DNA from 2 places in the Peptococcus simiae genome. Region 1 is predicted to be linked to the other one. Evidence: a T-box and tRNA genes for the amino acid it is inferred to sense, from the RefSeq annotation. Region 1 holds a T-box; the other holds one or more tRNA genes.
What was found. The T-box of region 1 lies ahead of thrS (threonine--tRNA ligase). A T-box ahead of a tRNA ligase gene usually reads a tRNA of that ligase, here a tRNA-Thr.
Positions count from the first base shown of each region.

Region 2: it encodes a tRNA-Thr, which carries the amino acid that the T-box ahead of thrS (threonine--tRNA ligase) is inferred to sense. The anticodon was not compared.

Region 1 is NZ_JBJUVG010000014.1:15,486-24,852, forward strand. Features, by position in the region: gene ACKQTC_RS08155 (lysophospholipid acyltransferase family protein) at 1-84, shown strand, start outside; gene ACKQTC_RS08160 (MurT ligase domain-containing protein) at 68-1,396, shown strand; tRNA gene ACKQTC_RS08165 (tRNA-Val) at 1,534-1,607, shown strand; gene ACKQTC_RS08170 (DUF2156 domain-containing protein) at 1,776-2,690, shown strand; gene ACKQTC_RS08175 (GNAT family N-acetyltransferase) at 2,683-3,837, shown strand; gene ACKQTC_RS08180 (DAK2 domain-containing protein) at 3,972-5,624, shown strand; gene ACKQTC_RS08185 (DegV family protein) at 5,641-6,501, shown strand; gene ACKQTC_RS08190 (hypothetical protein) at 6,509-6,967, shown strand; tRNA gene ACKQTC_RS08195 (tRNA-Leu) at 7,186-7,267, shown strand; T-box leader at 7,391-7,598, shown strand; gene thrS (threonine--tRNA ligase) at 7,643-9,367, shown strand, end outside.
Region 2 is NZ_JBJUVG010000004.1:81,914-91,280, forward strand. Features, by position in the region: gene upp (uracil phosphoribosyltransferase) at 1-306, opposite strand, end outside; gene ACKQTC_RS04250 (serine hydroxymethyltransferase) at 317-1,552, opposite strand; tRNA gene ACKQTC_RS04255 (tRNA-Thr) at 1,830-1,902, shown strand; tRNA gene ACKQTC_RS04260 (tRNA-Thr) at 1,907-1,979, shown strand; gene ACKQTC_RS04265 (helix-turn-helix domain-containing protein) at 2,258-2,494, shown strand; gene radA (DNA repair protein RadA) at 2,671-4,053, shown strand; gene disA (DNA integrity scanning diadenylate cyclase DisA) at 4,050-5,144, shown strand; gene ACKQTC_RS04280 (PIN/TRAM domain-containing protein) at 5,370-6,335, shown strand; gene ispD (2-C-methyl-D-erythritol 4-phosphate cytidylyltransferase) at 6,337-7,038, shown strand; gene ispF (2-C-methyl-D-erythritol 2,4-cyclodiphosphate synthase) at 7,023-7,502, shown strand; gene ACKQTC_RS04295 (Mini-ribonuclease 3) at 7,507-7,899, shown strand; gene thyA (thymidylate synthase) at 7,883-8,713, shown strand; gene ACKQTC_RS04305 (dihydrofolate reductase) at 8,722-9,210, shown strand; gene rlmB (23S rRNA (guanosine(2251)-2'-O)-methyltransferase RlmB) at 9,225-9,367, shown strand, end outside.

The sequences.
Region 1 (9,367 bases):
GACACCAAGCTAATCGCTGATGCCTGTCGACAAGCCATTACAGCTCAACTTGCCGAGGGGGAAGACAATGAAAGTAAGAAGTAGTTTAGCAAAATTAAGTGGACAAATGACCAAGCAGGTCTTAACCATGGCCGGCCGGGACGGCAGCAGTCTGCCCGGTAAGGTTGCCCAAACGATTGAGCCCAATCTGTTGGCTGACCTGGCCGCCGGTTGCCGGTCCGTCGTGGTGACCGGAACTAATGGTAAAACGATGACCACAGCTCTGTTGGTTAAAGCCTTGGAACAGAAGTATCCTAAAGTTTTAACCAATGCCAGTGGGGCCAACATGCTCCAGGGGATTACCTCTACTTTTTTAACCTTGAAAAAGAATGAACAACCGATTGCTGTTTTGGAAGTCGATGAAGCCACCCTGCCCTATGTTACGGAAGCGGTCCAGCCGGAAGTAATCGTTTTTACCAACATCTTCCGCGACCAGGCTGACCGCTATGGGTCTACTGAAGGGGTCCTCGACCACTTACGCCGGGGGGCCCGGTTGGCACCAACAGCGACCATCATTGCCAATGGGGATTTACCGGCCTTTGCCCAGCTGAAGGTCAATAACCCGGTCCGGTATTATGGGTCAACCTTGGCCAAAGACCTACCCCAGCCCAGTACGGAAAAAGAAGATGACACCTGCCCTTCCTGTGGGGCCAAGCTCAGCTATTCGGAAAGAACCTATGGGAACCTGGGGCATTACCACTGCGAGGCTTGTGCCTTTAGCCGGCCCCAGCTGGATTTTACCCTGGAGGATGTGACGTCTGTCACCACCCACCGGGCTGTTGGGGTGGTGAATGGGACGACGGTTGAACTCAATACCGGGGGCTTTTACAACTTGTATAATGCCCTGGCCGCCTTTGCCGCTGCCAGTCATTTAGGGGTTAAGGCCCAAGACATTGTCGCCGGCCTGCGCCAAGTGGTGCCCCTAAGCGGTCGCCAGGAAGTGGCCCATATTGAAGGTAAGGAGGGGACCCTCCACCTGATCAAAAACCCGGTTGGCTTTAACCAGATTGTCCAGCTCCTGGCCCTGGAAAAGGATCCCTTTTCCCTGGCCATCCTGCTCAATGACCTACCGGCAGACGGGGTGGACACCAGCTGGGTTAATGAAGCGGACTTTGAAAGCCTGCTCCAGTTAACGGACCACCGGCCCATCCTCCTTGGTGGCCGCCGGACAGACGTTTTGCAAGACCGGCTCAGCCGGGCAGGTGCTAAGGCTGCAGACCTGAAGCTTTGCGACAGTGATGAAGCCTTGTGCCGGGCCTTGGCCCAACTGCCAACAGAAAAGGTGCACATTCTGCCGACCTTTACAGCCCTGGCTGACCTCCGCCGTGAGCTGGTTGCCAAGGGCTACATCCAATAAAGCTATTCTACCGTCGCCCGCTTGGGCGGCGGTATTTTCCTTTTAGGCCTAAAAATTTAGGAAAAAATTTATAAAATGAAAGTAAAACCTTGACAGACGGTTGGTAAATCCATATAATAATAGATGCTGATTGGTACGGGCGGTTAGCTCAGTTGGTTAGAGTATCTGCTTGACATGCAGGGGGTCGATGGTTCGAGTCCATTACCGCCCATTCAGTTTGCGGACTTTCGTTGAGACGGAAGTCCGCTTTTCATTTTATCTGTTTTTACCAATGCCTTTTTCAGGAGGGACCTGCTGTCAATAGGCATTTTTTTGTTTGCCAAAAGGCCGAAACGGTGATACAGATAGGGACTAAGACACAGAAGAAAAGAGGAGAAGCATGTTAGGTTTCAAGCAAATCGAGCTCTCTGATAAAGATATCCTCGATAATTTTTTTATCCAAACACAAAATCAAATTTCTGATACCACCTTTACCAACTTATACATGTGGCGGCGGTGTTATGCAGTGCGGTGGGCTGTTGTGGAGGGACACCTGGTCGTACAACCGAATGCTTGGGAAAGCAGCTGGATTTTACCCCCTTACGGCTACACGGAAGATGATGCGTCCTTTAAGGATGCGGTAGAGACTTTGGCGGAATCCTTCCATGATGACGGCAAAGACTTTGTCATCCGGGGGATTACCGATGCCGAAAAGGAACGGATGGAAGCCCTATGGCCGGCCCAGTTTACCTTTGAAGAAGAGCGAGACATTGCCGACTACATATATAATGGTGAAGACCTGCGCCAGCTCAAGGGGCGGAAGTATAGCAAAAAAAGAAACCACCTGAACGCCTTTTTACGGGAATATCCGGACTATGGATTCGCCGAATTAACCAAGGAGGACGTCCCGGAGGCGCTGGAATTCTTAGAATACTGGTATGGTGAACAAAACCGGAATGGAAACCTGTCTGACAGCTTGCTCTGTGAACGGGAGGCCATTTACGATGCCCTCATGGCTATTGATGAGCTGGCCTATTCAGGGGGCTATATCCGGATTAATGGTAAGATGGTGGCCCTCACCATGGGTGAGCGGGTCAATGAAAATACGGTGGTTATCCATATTGAGAAGGCCTTTGCCGATTATCGGGGCCTGTACGGGGCCATCAATAAAGACTACCTGAACCACTTTTGGCCGGACATTGAATATGTCAACCGGGAAGAGGATATGGGTCTTGAAGGCTTGCGTCATGCAAAAGAATCCTATTACCCGGCCTACCTTTTAATGAAGCACAAGGCTGTGTGGAAAAATGATTAACTGGGGAATTCGGCCGGCAGAAGCCCGGGATGGGGAGCTTTTAAAAGAGCTCTGGCGCTATTCCTTTCATAATGATGGAGAGGCCTTTACCGATTGGTATTTCCGGGCCTACCACCGCTTTTCAGAAACCCTGGTGGCCACTTCGCCCGCCGGGCAGGTGGTGGCCTCCCTCCAGTGTATAGACATGACCCTGAAAAATAAGGCGCAATCATTGAAGACGGCCTATATCGTAGGAGTCAATGCCTTCCCGGAAGTCCGGGGACGGGGGGCGGTAGGGGCCCTCATGCAGGAAGCCCTCAAGCGGTCGCCCTACACTGGACTCTTACTCATGCCCTTTGAGGGGAATTTTTATGCCCCCCTGGGTTTTCGCTATATGAACTACCATGGGCAAATCAGTGTGCCTATGGGGGATTTATATGCCTATAGCCAGAAGGCAGAGCTGACCTTTAAACGGTTTTCCTTAAAGGCAGCACCAGTCACTGACCTGGACCGGGTTTATAGCACCTGGCAGGGTCGCTACTATGCCTTCTACGTCCAAAGGGATAGCCGGCGCTGGCAGGCCCTCTTAGATGACTTAGCTGCAGAAGGGGGCTATGGGGTCATGGCCTATGCCCAAGGCCAGCCGGTGGGCTACCTCCTCTATAGCCTGCAAGAAAAAACCTTCTATATCCGGGAAATGGCCTACCTGTCAGACCAGGCCAGGGCCGGTCTTTACCACTATGTGACTGGCCACCGGTCCCAGCTGGGCACGGTCACCTGGTCGGCCCCCTTGGATGAGCCAGTCATCGACCAGCCGGCAGGGGCTAAGGATTATATTACTTATGAACCCTTTATGATGTGGCGGTTTTTATCCCCGGCCAGCCTGCCGTTTTTTGCCTCAAAGGAGCCGGAAGTCCCTCTGACCTTTGCCTATAAGGATAGCCACTTAAAGCGGATCTCCCTTTGGCGCTGGGAGGGCGACCGGGTCGAGCCCATTGACCAGGCTGAGGTGGACTTTTCCGTTACGCCCGAAACCTTGTCCGACTTGGTTTTTGGCCACCGGCGCCGGCTTAAACAAGGCTGTGACATCAAGGATGCAGAGGCCTTTGCAGCCTTTGGCGCCCTCTTTCCCAGTCGTCCGCTGGCCTACATCAATGAATATTTTTAGGGGATAACCCGGCTGTTGATGGGCGGGGCAGCATAGACAAGGGGTTCTTTTTTATGCTATAGTTTAGTATGATTGTTTACAAGAACGCTGCTCATGAGATGCCTTTCAAGGAGCAGATGATTCAGGAGGCAAATATGTCAAGCAACAAGCCCATCAATGGCGATCAATTTATAGAAATGATAGCTTCCGCCGCAAACTGGCTGGAACAAAAAAGAGAAAATGTAGACCGGCTCAATGTATTTCCGGTGCCGGATGGTGATACAGGGACCAATATGTCTATGACTATGCGGTCTGCAGATAAATTTGTGAAAGAACGTGCAGACCAGACTCAAGTGGAGGATGTGGCGGCCCAGATGGCTTATGGGGCCCTTATGGGGGCCCGGGGGAATTCCGGGGTCATCTTGTCGCAGATCCTTTCCGGTATTTCCCAAGGGCTCAGGGGTAAAACTGTAGTCGAGGTCAGTGACCTGGTCCAGGCCTTTGCTCTGGGAGCTGACGCCGCCTACAAGGCGGTGACTAATCCCATGGAAGGGACCGTTTTAACCGTTGTCCGGGAGGCCAGTGAGGCCCTGAATCGGGCCTACCAGCCGGATATGGGCGCCGAAGAGGCCCTATCCCTTTTCTTACAGGCCGGCTATGCCAGCCTCAACCGGACCCCGGACCTGCTGCCGGTCCTCAAGCAAGCTGGCGTCGTTGATGCCGGTGGGCAGGGGCTCCTCTTTATCTTCGAAGGCTTCCTGGCAGCCCTCCAGGGCAAACCTGCCGCCTCTCCGGTTATCGTGGAAAAAGAACCGGTGGTAGAGGATGATTTTGAGGATACCTTTGAGCACTTTTTTGCTGACTTAAACGAAATCATCTATCCCTATTGTACCGAGTTTCTGGTCCTGGCAGACGGCAGTCACCCGGAAAGCCCCATTGAGGCCTTGAAAAACTACCTAACCAGCTATGGGGACTGCATGCTGGTGGTCGGCACCGATGACCTGGTCAAGGTCCACATCCACACCAATGACCTGGGAGCGGTCTTCTCCTTTGCCTCCCAGTTCGGTGAACTGACCGATATTAAAATCAATAACATGCGGGAACAAAACCGGGCCTTACAGGCCAAGGGCAAGGCCCAGGCGCCAGAGACCAGTGAATATGTAGTGATTGCCGTTGCCACCGGTGACGGCCTGGCTGAAGTTTTTAAGAGCCTAGGCGCCAGCCATGTCATCCATGGGGGACAGACCATGAACCCCAGCACCCAGGACTTCCTGGATGCCATGGAGGCCCATCCCGCAGAGCATACCATCTTGTTGCCTAACAATAAAAATATTATCATGACGGCGGAGCAGGCGGCCAAACTGGTTGATGGCGATGTCCGAGTGATTCCCTCCCGGACCCTTCCCCAAGGCCTTGCGGCCTTAATGCAATTTTTGCCTGAGCAGGATATTGACAACAATGCCTCTGATATGGAAGAGGCCCTGGCCAATGTTTTGAGCGGTGAGATTACAACGGCTGTCCGTGATACTTCTATTGAAGGCATTGACATCAAAAAGGATGCCTTCTTAGCCATCCTGGAAGGCAAAATCATTGCCGCCGAGGACCAAATTGGCAGCTCCCTCGAAGCCATCATCCAAAAAATGGCTGACAATCATGTTGAGCTCATTACCCTGTATTATGGGGCGGAGGTCGCTGAAGACGAGGTCAACCGGTATATTGAAAAATTATCCGACCAATATACAGATATAGACTTTGAAGCCTACCAGGGCGGACAAGATATTTATCCCTACATTATTTCGGCTGAATAGAGAGGAGGGACCGCCTATGACAAAAATAGGTATCGTTACGGATAGTACCGCCGACCTACCTGATGAAATTACGTCCAAGTACAATATCCGCGTCGTTCCCTTAACTGTTACATTTAATGATAAACAATACCTGGACCGGGTAGACTTAACCAATGAATCCTTTTATGAACAGCTGACCAGCCTTCAAGAACTGCCCAAAACCTCCCTGCCCAAGCCGGAACTCTTTAATGCCGCTTACCAGCAGCTGGCTGATGCCGGTTGCTCAGTGATTTACTCTATCCACCTGGCATCAGAATTAAGTGGAACGGTCAATGCCGCCCGCTTAATCGGCAAGGAATTTTCTGCCGCCGATGTCCGGGTTTGGGATAGCCGGTCAGCGACCATTGGCTTAGGCCTTTTGGTAAAAGAACTGGCTGTGCGGATTAAGGCAGGTGCTTCAGTAGAGGCTTGTGACGCTTTTTTAGAAGAAGCGATTGGCCAACTGAAGATCTATTTTTTAATTGATTCCCTGGATAATCTTGAAAAGGGTGGCCGCATTGGCAAAGCTGGTTACCTGGTTGGGTCTATTTTAAATATTAAGCCCATCCTGATTTTGGCCGATGGGACCATCTCCGTTCATAAAAAAATCCGTGGCAATAAAAAGGATCGGGTTATCAATGAATTAACTGAAGCTGTTCTGGCCGAGATAAATGCCGATCAACCGGTAACAATAGCCGCTGGCTACAACAATAATAAAGAGGCAGCAGATGCCTTGATGGACGCTCTTAGTGTCCAGGTGCCTGACTTAGCACCGGACTACTTCCAAATTGGCTCAGTTGTCTCAACCCACATAGGACTTGGCGCCTGTGGGGCAGCCTTCTTACAAACTGAAAGGTAGGGAAATTATGGATCGCTTAGAAGCACAAGTAAAACAAATGAAAAAGTTGCAAAAACGAGGAAAAAAAGAAGCAGCGCGGTTAAATAAGTTAGCCCGCAAGCAGATGAAGGACTTGGATATTTCCGCATCACTCGATAAACTCACTGATGATGTTTTACCTAAGGTCCAGAAATTACCCTTCATTGCCCGCTGCAAAATGAATTGCCGCAAATTAGGGCTTTTAGGGCTTGCCTTGGCTGCCTTCAGTGGTCTTGCCTACCTCTGCTACCGCATCCGTCGGTCTAAGCAGGAAAAAGAAACCCTTCCTTATGACAACCGCTTTGAACTCATCGATGGTGTTGAAGACGAAGTGGCCCATGATTTCGACTTTGGCCAAGCCAGCCTGGAAGAATTGGAAGAGGCCCTGCTCCAAGTGGAAAACCGCCTCTGTGAAGTCAATGAAGGTATAGACGCTGTAGAAAAATAATCAAGAAGCCGCTATCTGGAAGCTGCCTGCCCTGCCCTGTGTAAGGGCGGGTTAAGCCTTTAGATAGCGGTTTTTGTGTTGCTGGGGTAAATAGGACGACAAAAGTAGGGCAGCCCCGGCTGCGCTAGCGGGGGATAAAAGGGATTTTTAACAAAATCTGTAAAAATAATTGACAATCCGCCAGGACCGTGGTAAAGTATTACAGTATCATTGATTAAGCGGTTGTGGCGGAATAGGCATACGCGCACGTTTGAGGGGCGTGTGGGGAGACCCGTGCGAGTTCAAGTCTCGCCAACCGCATTAGCACTCCTAAGGAGTGCTTTTTTGTGTCAAAAAATATTTTCTTTATAATATAGAAGAAATGATGTCCGTCTTGGTTTATCTTGACGGTCTCTGGGGTAAATGATAAACTGATACCATATTAAAAAAGCCTTGATGAGGACGCCGGTAAGCGGTCATTCCAGAGAGTGCAGGGATGGTGGGACTGCATATGACCCTTGCTAAGTGTGACCACCTCGGAGCTGTCTTAGGAGGACTAAGACCGGTTGCCGCCGTTAAAGGGCTTAAAGTGGGCTGTCTTGTACAGTCAAATTGGGTGGAACCACGGGAGATACACGCGCTCGTCCCTTTATGGGATGGGCGTGTTTTTTATTGATGATAAGGAGGAGTATTCATATGCGCATTCAATTACCGGACGGGCATCACCGTGATTTAGATGAAGGGGCTACGGGCTTAGACTTAGCAAAAGGTATTTCAAATGGTCTGGCTAAAAAAGCCCTAGCGGTTAAAGTAAACGGAGCTGTTGCAGACTTGGAAGCCCCGCTTCATGATGGAGATGCTGTAGAAGTCCTTACCTTTGACCAAGCCGAAGGGGCTGACGCTTTTCACCATACCTCTTCCCATGTCTTGGCCCAAGCGGTTCAAAACCTATACCCCGGTACCAAGCTGGCCATTGGGCCGGCTATTGAAAATGGCTTTTACTATGATGTCGACAGCGACCACCAGTTTACCCCGGATGACATCTCTAAAATAGAAGATGAAATGCGGCGGATTATTAAAAAGAATGCTAAGCTGGTTAAAAAAGTCCTGCCCCGGGATGAAGCTATTGCCCTTTTTGAAGAGAAGAATGAACCCTATAAGGTGGAACTCATTCAAGACCTGCCGGAAGATGAACCCATCAGCCTTTACGAAATGGGTGACTTTGTCGACCTCTGTGCGGGTCCTCACATTCCGCGGACAGGCTTAATCAAGGCCATCAAAGTCATGAACCTGGCCGGGGCCTACTGGCGGGGCGATGAAAATAATAAGATGCTTCAACGCATTTATGGGACCAGCTTCCCGAAACAGGAAGACCTGGATGCCTACCTCTTCCAGCTGGAAGAAGCCAAGCGCCGTGACCACAGACGGTTGGGTAAAGAGTTAGACCTCTTCTCCTTTGTCGATGAAGCCCCCGGCTTCCCTATTTTCCATGCAAAGGGGATGATCCTCCGCAATCAGCTGGAAAAATTCTGGCGAGAACTGCATGAGGCTGATGGCTATGGTGAAATCCGGACACCGCTCATCATGAACCGGGCCCTGTGGGAACGGAGCGGCCACTGGGACCACTATAAAGACAATATGTATTTCACTGAAATTGATGAAGAACCCTATGCCATCAAACCGATGAACTGCCCGGGCAGCATCCTACTCTATAATGAAAGTATGCACAGCTACCGGGACCTGCCCATCCGCTGGGGTGAACTGGGCCTTGTCCACCGCCATGAATTATCCGGGGCCCTTCACGGTTTAATGCGGGTCCGGGCCTTTACCCAGGATGATGGACACATCTTCATGCGGGAAGACCAGATTGAAGAAGAGCTCATTGGGGTTATGCGCCTAGTCAGCAATATTTACAAGCCCTTCGGCTTTGAATATTCTGTTGAGCTCTCCACCCGGCCGGAAGACTCCATGGGGTCTGAAGAATTATGGGAACAGGCTACGGAAGGTTTGAAAAACGCCTTGGAAAAAGTTGGCGTTGACTATAAAATCAACCCTGGAGATGGGGCTTTCTATGGGCCTAAAATCGACTACCACTTAAAAGACTCCATTGGCCGGACCTGGCAGTGTGGGACTATCCAATTAGACTTCCAGTTGCCTGAGAAGTTTGATATGACCTACATTGGTGAAGATGGTGAAAAACATCGGCCGGTCATGGTTCACCGGGCTATCATGGGCAGTCTGGAACGGTTCATCGGTATCTTGGTTGAACACTATGCCGGTGCCTTTCCAACCTGGTTGGCTCCAGTCCAGGTCCGGGTCTTACCCATTACAGATGACCAGGCAACCTATGCCGATGAGATTCGCGAAAAAATGCACCAGGCTGGCATCCGTTGTGAAGTGGACCACCGAAATGAAAAAATC
Region 2 (9,367 bases), on a different contig from region 1:
CATGCCGATATGGCCGACAGAGGCGCTCGGCAGCACAAACTGGAAACCCTCCAGCATGCCCAGCCCGGCCCGTAAAATAGGCACCAGAACCACTGACCGTTCAGCCAGGCGTTTACACTCGGTGGTGGCCAGGGGGGTCTCAACGGTGGTTGTGACCAGAGGAAAGTCCCGGCTGATTTCATAGGCCATTAGCATGGCAATTTCGTTAACGATTTGACGAAATTGGGGGGTAGAGGTAGTCTTATCCCGTAAGAAAGAGATTTTGTGGTGAATCAGGGGGTGGTCAAAAATATGTGTGAAGCCCATCAAATCCTCCTTAGTTATATAAGGGGAAGCGGTCCGTTAGGTCTTTTACCAGGCGTTCTGCTGCCGCATCATCTTTGTCAATCAGTGCTAGTTTCATAATTTCGGCAATCTGTTCCATTTCTTTTTCACCCATGCCGCGGGTGGTAACAGCCGGGGTCCCAATGCGTAAACCGCTGGTAACCATGGGCTTTTCAGTATCGAAGGGGATGCCGTTTTTATTGGTGGTGACGCCCAGGTTGTCTAAGATGGCCTCAGCTTCCTTACCGGTCATACCGACAGCCTTGGTGTCAATTAACATGAGGTGGGTATCGGTGCCGCCGGAAACCAGGCGGAAGCCTTTTTCGGTTAAAGACTTGGCCAGGGTTTGGGCATTATCAACCACCTGTTGCATGTAGGTTTTGAATTCCGGTTTCAGTGCTTCGCCGAAAGCAGCAGCCTTGGCTGCAATCACGTGCATTAAGGGGCCGCCCTGTAAGCCGGGGAAAATAGCCTTGTCAATGGCCTTGGCCAGTTCTTCCTTGCAGAGGATTAAACCGCCACGGGGCCCGCGTAAGGTTTTGTGGGTGGTAGAGGTGACGACATCCGCATAGGGGACCGGGCTTTGGTGTAAGCCGCAGGCCACCAGGCCGGCAATGTGGGCCATGTCGACCATGAATAGGGCGTCGACTTCTTTGGCCACCTTGCTGATTCGTTCAAAGTCAATTTCCCGGGGATAAGCGGAAGCACCGGCAACGATGAGTTTCGGTTTCACTTCTTTAGCCACTTTTTCCAGGGCATCATAGTCAATACATTCGGTTTCCTTATCGACGCCGTATTCGGCAAAGTTAAAGTAGGTCCCGCTGATATTGACAGGGCTCCCGTGGGTTAAGTGACCGCCGTGGGCCAGGTTCATCCCAAGCACTTGGTCGCCCGGTTTTAAGAGGGCAAAGTAGACGCCTAGGTTAGCGTTGGCCCCACTGTGGGGTTGGACATTGGCATGTTCAGCGCCGAAGAGTTCTTTCAACCGGTCACGGGCCAGGTCCTCAACGACGTCCACGTGCTCACAACCGCCATAGTAGCGCTTGCCGGGGTAACCTTCAGCGTACTTGTTGGTCAGGACAGAGCCTTGGGCAGCCATAACCGCCCGACTGGTGAAGTTTTCGGAGGCGATTAGCTCAATCTTGTTCTGTTGACGCTTTTCTTCCGCGTCAATGGCATCTGCCAGGGCAGGGTCTGCCGGACGCACATACTTATCAATATAATCCATGTGTAATCCCCCTCTTTTCAATGTGAGTAGTTTCATGTAAAACTGGCAATATTATATCTGATTTAAGAAGTTATTGCAATAGTCTAATAATGGAAGTAAGGGCAGACAATCTTTATTTTTTGGTCTGGCTGCGGGCGGCTCTTCCGAACCCTTTTTAGACCGGTGCTTTTAGCCGTTTTTGGCGGATTTGAGAGGGGTTCTTAATTGAAAAGATTATATAAAATTTACGTCATTTTAGCTTGCAAAAAATAGGGCCTTTTGCTATACTGAGTCGTACGCCGATATAGCTCAATTGGTAGAGCAGCTGATTTGTAATCAGCAGGTTGCGGGTTCGAGTCCCATTGTCGGCTTAGTGCTGATGTGGCTCAGTTGGTAGAGCAGCTGATTCGTAATCAGCAGGTCGCCGGTTCAAGTCCGGCCATCAGCTTTAGGCCTCGGTCGAGAGGCCTATTTCTTATGTTTAAAAATAATTGATTGAATTTATGCAATTATTTATAACATTAGGTATGAAATAAGGATATTTTTAGATAATAAATGAAAATTTTGAGAGTTTGGTATTATATATAGCGCTTGAATAGTACTTGACGATATCTAATTGATGGGGCATAATATTCAAATGAGAACATAAAGAACGACCTTCAAACCCACAGCAAACCATCTCTATGGGGCTGTAAAAATAATAAGAATACTTAGGGGGAATAGACCATGACTAATGAATCCATCTATGAAACCAAGCAAGCGCTGGTACACGAGATTTTGAAAACCAGACGCGAGCGCAATATGACTCAGAAGAATATTGAGGCGGCTTGTGGTGTCAAACAGCCGGTCATTGCACGCATGGAGCGCGGCTTAACCGACCCCCAACTAACGACCATCTTAAAGGTATTGGCCCCGCTAGGTAAAACTTTGGCTATTGTCCCCCTGGATGTTGACGAGGACTAATTCATATCTTTATACTATTATTACAATCGCGGACCATGGTGTCTGCGATTTTTTTATAGCTATTTATAGTTAAAATCTTTGTGGGCATTCATTGACGAAAAGCCCGTCGGCGTTGTGTTTGAGGCCCATATCTATTACAATAGTTAAAGGACTATTCAGACTTAAGGAGGGGTCAGATGGCAAAACGAAAATCGATATATGTCTGCCAGGAATGTGGCCATCACTCCCCTCAATGGCTGGGGAAGTGTCCGGGCTGTGGCGCCTGGGATAGCCTGGTGGAAGAAGTGCCGGTGGCTGCACCGACCAAAAACCAGGCTGCCCGGTTGACCCCACCCGGCCTGGGGACCGACCGGGCCCCGCAGGCAGAGCCCCTATCGGCTATTGACAGTAGCCAGCTGGCCCGGATTGGGACCGGGTCCCAGGAATTGGACCGGGTCTTAGGCGGTGGTCTGGTGCCGGGGGCCCTCATCCTCTTGGCCGGGGACCCGGGGATTGGGAAATCGACGCTTACCATGCAGCTCATGGCCGGCGTCCACCTGGATGGGCCGGTGCTCTACATCTCCGGGGAAGAGTCCCGGGGACAGATCAAGTCTCGGGCCAATCGGCTGGGGGCTGACGGGGATAAGATCTACCTCCTGACGGCCAACCAGATGGACCTCATTGAGGATTATATCGACCGGATCCAGCCAAAGCTGATTGTTTTGGACTCGGTTCAGACGGTCTATGACCCGGAATTGACATCAGCCCTCGGGACCGTTAGTCAGCTCCGTCAGGTGGCCACCCGGAGCATGGGCTGGGCTAAGGGGCGGGGGATCCCGACGGTTTTAATCGGCCATGTGACCAAGGACGGTAGTGTTGCCGGGCCCCGGGTCATGGAGCATATGGTCGATGCGGTTCTCTATTTTGAAGGGGACCGTCACTCCCAGTACCGGATCCTCCGGGCCTTCAAGAACCGGTTCGGGGCCAGCCATGAAATTGGCCTTTTTGATATGACCCGGGCCGGTCTGGCCGAGGTGCCCAACCCCTCGGCGGCCTTTTTGGCTGAGCGGCCGAAAAATGCAGCCGGCTCGGCGGTGACCGCCACCATGGAGGGTAACCGGCCGATTTTATTAGAGGTTCAGGCCCTGGTGGCCTCGACGGTCTTCGGCTATCCCCAGCGGAAGACCACCGGGGTGGATAATGCCCGAGCCCTGATGCTCATGGCTGTCCTGGAAAAGCGGCTGGGCCTGGCCTTAAGTAAGGAAGATGTCTACCTGAATGTCGTTGGTGGCCTGCGGATTGGGGAACCGGCTGCAGACCTGGGCATTGCCCTGGCCATCGTATCCGCCTTTGACAACCGCCCCCTGCCGGAAGATGTGCTTTTCCTCGCTGAGGTCGGCCTGACAGGTGAACTGCGGCGGGTCAGCCAGCTTTCCCGGCGGCTCCAGGAGGCGGCCCAAATGGGCTTTCGGCGGGCTGTCGTTGCAGCCGGCAGCCGGGTAGACGATGTGGATATAGAACTCATCAGTTGTAATAAACTATCCCAAGCGGTAGAAAAAGTATGGGGGGTGCTTATATGACCAAACAGAGTAATATTAGCGAAATCCTGGAAATGGTTCGCATAACGGCCCCGGGTACCCGGCTCCGGGAGGGGCTGGATAACGTTTTACGGGCCAATACCGGGGGGCTCATTATTGTCGGAGACTATGAAAAGGTATCGGCCCTGGCGGAAGGCGGCTTTCACATCAATGCCCCCTATACGCCGGCCCACCTCTATGAGCTGGCCAAGATGGACGGGGCCATCCTGCTGTCCAAGGACTGCACCAAAATCTTCAGTGCCAACTGCCACTTAAATCCGGACCCGGGTACGCCTTCGTCAGAAACGGGGATTCGCCACCGGACCGCCGAGCAGACCGCCCGGCAGACCGGGGAGCTGGTTATTTCCATTTCTCAGCGGCGGCAGCTGATTACCCTCTATCGAGGCAGCCAGCGCTATGTCCTCCGGGAGAGTGCCAGCCTCTTGAATACGGCCACCCAGGCGATTGAGGCCCTGGAAAAATACAAGAATGCTCTGGATGAGGCCTTTGTCCGCCTGTCCCTGGAAGAATTTGACGATATGGTCAGCCTGGCCGATGTGGTTCAGGTGGTCCAACGGGCCGAGATGCTGAAGCGGGTTGACAATGAGCTGACCCTCTACATTGCCGAGCTGGGTACCGAAGGCCGGTTGGTCAGCATGCAGGCCGAAGAGCTCATGAGCAATGTGGACTTTGACGAGCGGATGGCTCTGAGAGACTACCTGGTTTTTGATGAAGACAGCCCGGAGGCAGACCAGGTCAACACAGCCCTGGAAAGACTGGGCCGCCTGTCCAGCGAAGACCTCTTAGACGGCGACCGGTTGGCGGGTATCTTAGGCTATACCGGCTACAGCGACAAGGAACGGCGAAACCAGCTCTATTCCCGGGGCTACCGGATGCTGCATAAGATTCCCCGGCTGCCCTCATCGATTATCGATAATGTAGTGGAAACCTTCCTGAACCTGAACCGGATCACCAAGGCCAGCATCGAGGACTTAGATGAAGTTGAAGGCATTGGACCGGCCCGGGCCCAGCAGATTTCTACCGGTTTGGACCGGCTGCGGACCCAGACCATTATGGACAGCCACTGGTTCTAGGCTCAGGCCGGTTACCGGTGGATTCCCTTGTATTCCATTGAAAGGAGGTGAAAAAAGATGCCATTAAAAATAGTGCGCGGATTTCTCATGTTATTTGGGGCGGTGAGTGGCTACTTTCTCGGATCAGTCGGCTACCGGCAATTGATCGAACCGCTTAATTTGAGCGTTTTACCGTCACTCTCTTTCATGCCGATTATCGCAGGACTTATTTTTTCTTTATTATTTATGCTGATAAGCTTCGCCATAGCCCAGCCCTTGATCAATGCTTTTGTACATGGGACCCGTTTCTTGGAAGCCCGTCTTTCTGATGTGCCCTTAAGGGGGTTGGTTTCCGGTACCCTGGGCCTGATGGCCGGGCTGGTGGTCTCCCTGCTGATTATTCCGGCTGTGAAGACCCTGCCCTTGATTGGGGCCTATATGCCCCTCTTTATCATGCTGGTTTTAGGCTACCTGGGGGCCTCTATGGGTTACCGCTGGCGGGATGCCCTGGTGGCCCTGCCGGATACCCTGATTGCCCATATGAGCAAGCGGCCTGAGCGAAAACCGCGGAAGGAGGTCGCTAAGGGGGCCGGGGATCTGGCCGCTGATTTCCTGCCGGGAACCCGGCCCAAGGTCCTGGATACTTCGGTCATCATTGATGGCCGGATTGTAGACATTGCCCGGTCCGGCTTTTTAGAAGGGCCCCTCATTATAACCCCTTATGTTTTAGATGAGTTGCGGCATATTGCCGATTCGGCCGATGCCCTAAAACGGAACCGGGGCCGGCGGGGCCTGGATGTCTTAAATGACTTGCGGGAATGCGGTGTCCAGGTGGTCACCTTAAATAAGGACTATCCGGAAATTGTGGAAGTGGATGCCAAATTGGTCATGCTGGCCAAGGACTTACAGGGTTGTGTCGTGACCAATGACTACAACCTCAATAAGGTTGCGTCCTTTCAAAATGTTGAAGTGCTCAATGTCAATGAGCTGGCCGGCGCCATTAAGACAGTGGTCCTCCCGGGCGAAACCATGCGGGTTGAAGTGGTTGGCCGGGGGAAAGGGGCCCACCAGGGCGTGGGTTACCTGGATGACGGGACCATGATTGTGGTAGAAGGTGGGCGCGACCGGGTCGGGGAAACCCTGGATGTGGTCGTGACCTCGGTCATCCAGACCAATGCGGGCCGGATGATTTTTGTGCGATTGGAGGACTAAGGTGTTAGGTATAGTGGTTTTGGCTGCCGGCCGCGGCAAGCGGATGGGGGCAGAAGGCAATAAATTATTTTTGCCCCTGGGCGGGCAGTCGGTTTTAAGCCTAACCCTTTGCCATATTAGGGCCGGGGCGCCGGCCTGTCCCCTGATGGTCGTTTACCGGCCTGGAGAGAAGGCTATTGTCCAGGCAGCTATTAACGAGGCGGGCCTGGCCCCTGACCGGGTCCTTTTAATTGAAGGGGGCGCCGAGCGGCAGGACTCTGTCCGCCTGGCCTTGGCGGCCCTCCCGGCGGACTGGGACCGGGTTCTCATCCATGATGGGGCCCGGCCCATCTTACGAGCCGACCTCATGGCCCGGCTGGTCCGGGGACTTGACCAGGCTGCAGCGGTCATCCCGGTCCTGCCGGTGACTGATACCGTCAAGATGGTCGATGCCGCCGGCTATGTCCTTAAAACCGTTGACCGGGCCAGCCTTTACCGGGTCCAGACCCCTCAAGCCTTTCAAGTGGCTCCCCTGCGGGCCTACCATCAGCAAGCCCTGCAAGCGGGTCTGACGGTAACCGATGACGCGGCCCTCATGGAGGCCTATGGGGAAGGGGTCCTTACTGTGGCCGGTGACCCCTATAATATTAAGGTCACTGTGCCGGCAGACCTCCCTCTGGCAGCACTTTATTTAAAGGAGAGCGGACTATGCGAATCGGATTAGGTACAGATATTCACGCTTTTGCAGACGACCGGCCCCTTATCCTGGGGGGTGTGACCATCCCCTATGACCGGGGCCTGGCCGGCCATTCAGATGCTGATGTCCTGGCCCATGCCCTGACGGACGCCCTTCTGGGGGCGGCCGGTCTGGGTGATATCGGCCGCCACTTTCCGGATACCGACCCGGCCTATAAGGGGGCCGATAGCCTGGTCCTCTTAAAGGAGGCCTACCGGCTGGTCCGGCAGGCCGGTTACCGGCTTGGCAATGCCGACTGTGTCATTATGGCCCAGGCCCCCAAGCTGGCCCCCTATATTGACCAGATGAGCCGGCAGCTGGCTGGAGCCCTTGATGAAAGGCCCGGCCAGGTGCATATCAAGGCCACCACAACGGAGAAGCTGGGTTTTGTCGGTCGCCAAGAAGGCATTGCCGCCCAGGCGGTGGTCCTGTTGACGGTGGATAGTGAGTGATTTGATGACAGAAAAAGAAGCCTTTAATTTATCCGCCCTTACCCTGGCCTGGGTCGGGGATGCAGTTTATGAGTTGCACCTGCGCACAGCCCTTTTGGCAGAGAGCCACAAGGCCTCTACCCTGAGCCGCTTGTGTGTGGGTTTTGTTAACCATGGGGCCCAGTCCAGGGTACTTTCAGCCCTTGAGCCCCTCCTTACCGAGAAGGAGGCCCAGGTCTTGCGGCGGGGTCGCAATGCCAACGGGTCTGTTCCCCGGGGTGGTAACCCCGGCGATTACCGGCGGGCCACCGGCCTGGAGGCCCTGGTGGGCTACCTCTACCTAAGTGGCGAGGCCGACCGGTTGCAAGAGCTCTTTTTGATCGTAGACAAGGAGTGCGGAATTGAGTCGAGCAGATAATATTTTTATAGACAACTGTCGGGAAATTTTGACCAAGGGCGTGTGGGACAAGGACTACCCTGTCCGGCCCCGGTGGGCAGATGGGACCCCGGCCCATACCATCAAGGCCTTCGGACTCGTGAACCGCTACAATTTGGCGGAAGAATTCCCGGTCTTAACCCTACGCCGGACTTATTATAAAAATGCCGTTGACGAGCTCTTATGGATTTGGCAAAAGAAATCCAACCGGGTGGCTGATTTGAAAAGCCGGATTTGGGATGCTTGGGAGCGGCCAGATGGGACTATCGGCAAGGCCTACGGCTACCAGCTGGGCGTGGTCCACCATTACCCGGAAGGGGACTTTGACCAGGTGGATAAACTGCTCTATGACCTGGTTCATACCCCCCATAGCCGGCGGCTCATGACCAATATGTACAACCATGCCGATCTCCACGACATGGCCCTCTACCCCTGTGCCTACTCCATGACCTTTAATGTAACAGGTAACAAGCTCAACGCCATTTTGAACCAGCGGAGCCAGGACATGCTGACGGCCAACAATTGGAATGTGGTCCAGTATGCCGTCCTGGTTCATATGCTGGCCCAGGTGACCGGCCTTGAGGTGGGGGAATTTGTTCATGTCATTGCCGATGCCCATATTTATGACCGGCATGTGGATATGGTTCGCGAGTTACTTGACCGGGAGCCCCGGCCGGCGCCGGTTCTCCGGCTCAACCCGGCAGTGACCGATTTTTACGATTTTACAGTGGATGATGTGGCCCTAGAGGGCTATGCGCCCCATGAATTTAACCATAAAATTCCGGTAGCAGAGTAGGTGATCATATGGAATTTATCGTAGCTGTTGACCGAGGCTGGGGTATTGGCCAAAAGGGGCAAATGCTCTTTCATGTACCGGCAGACCTGGCCTTTTTTAAGGAAACGACCATGGGTGGGGCCCTGCTTATGGGCCGGAAAACCTTTGAGAGCCTGCCCGGGGTTTTGCCCGGCCGGCTGAACCTGGTCCTGACCCGGCAAGCGGGGTACGACGCCGGCGAGGCCCAGGTGGTCCATTCGGTAGAAGAGGCCCTGGCTGCTGCCGGTGACCGACGCTTATTTTTAATTGGCGGAGGCGACCTCTACCGGGCCCTCCTGGACCAATGTGAGGCCGGGTATGTAACCCGGATTGATGCAGAAGCCCCGGCGGATACTTATTTTCCGGATATGGGGGCAGAGGCCGGCTGGCTGCCGCCGGAAGTTATTCGAGAAGGGACCGATAACGGCTATGCCTTCCGGATTGAACGCTACCGGCGGGACCAGGCGGCACAAGAATAGAGGAGGCAGTTACCATAGCTGATTTATACGGAAGAAACGCTGTACGGGAAGCCCTGAAAAGTGAGGCCGACCTCCAGCATATTAGCTTAGCAAAAGGGGCTAGACATGGTGTCATTGAGGACATTAGACGGCTGGCCAAAACGGCCGGCGTACCGGT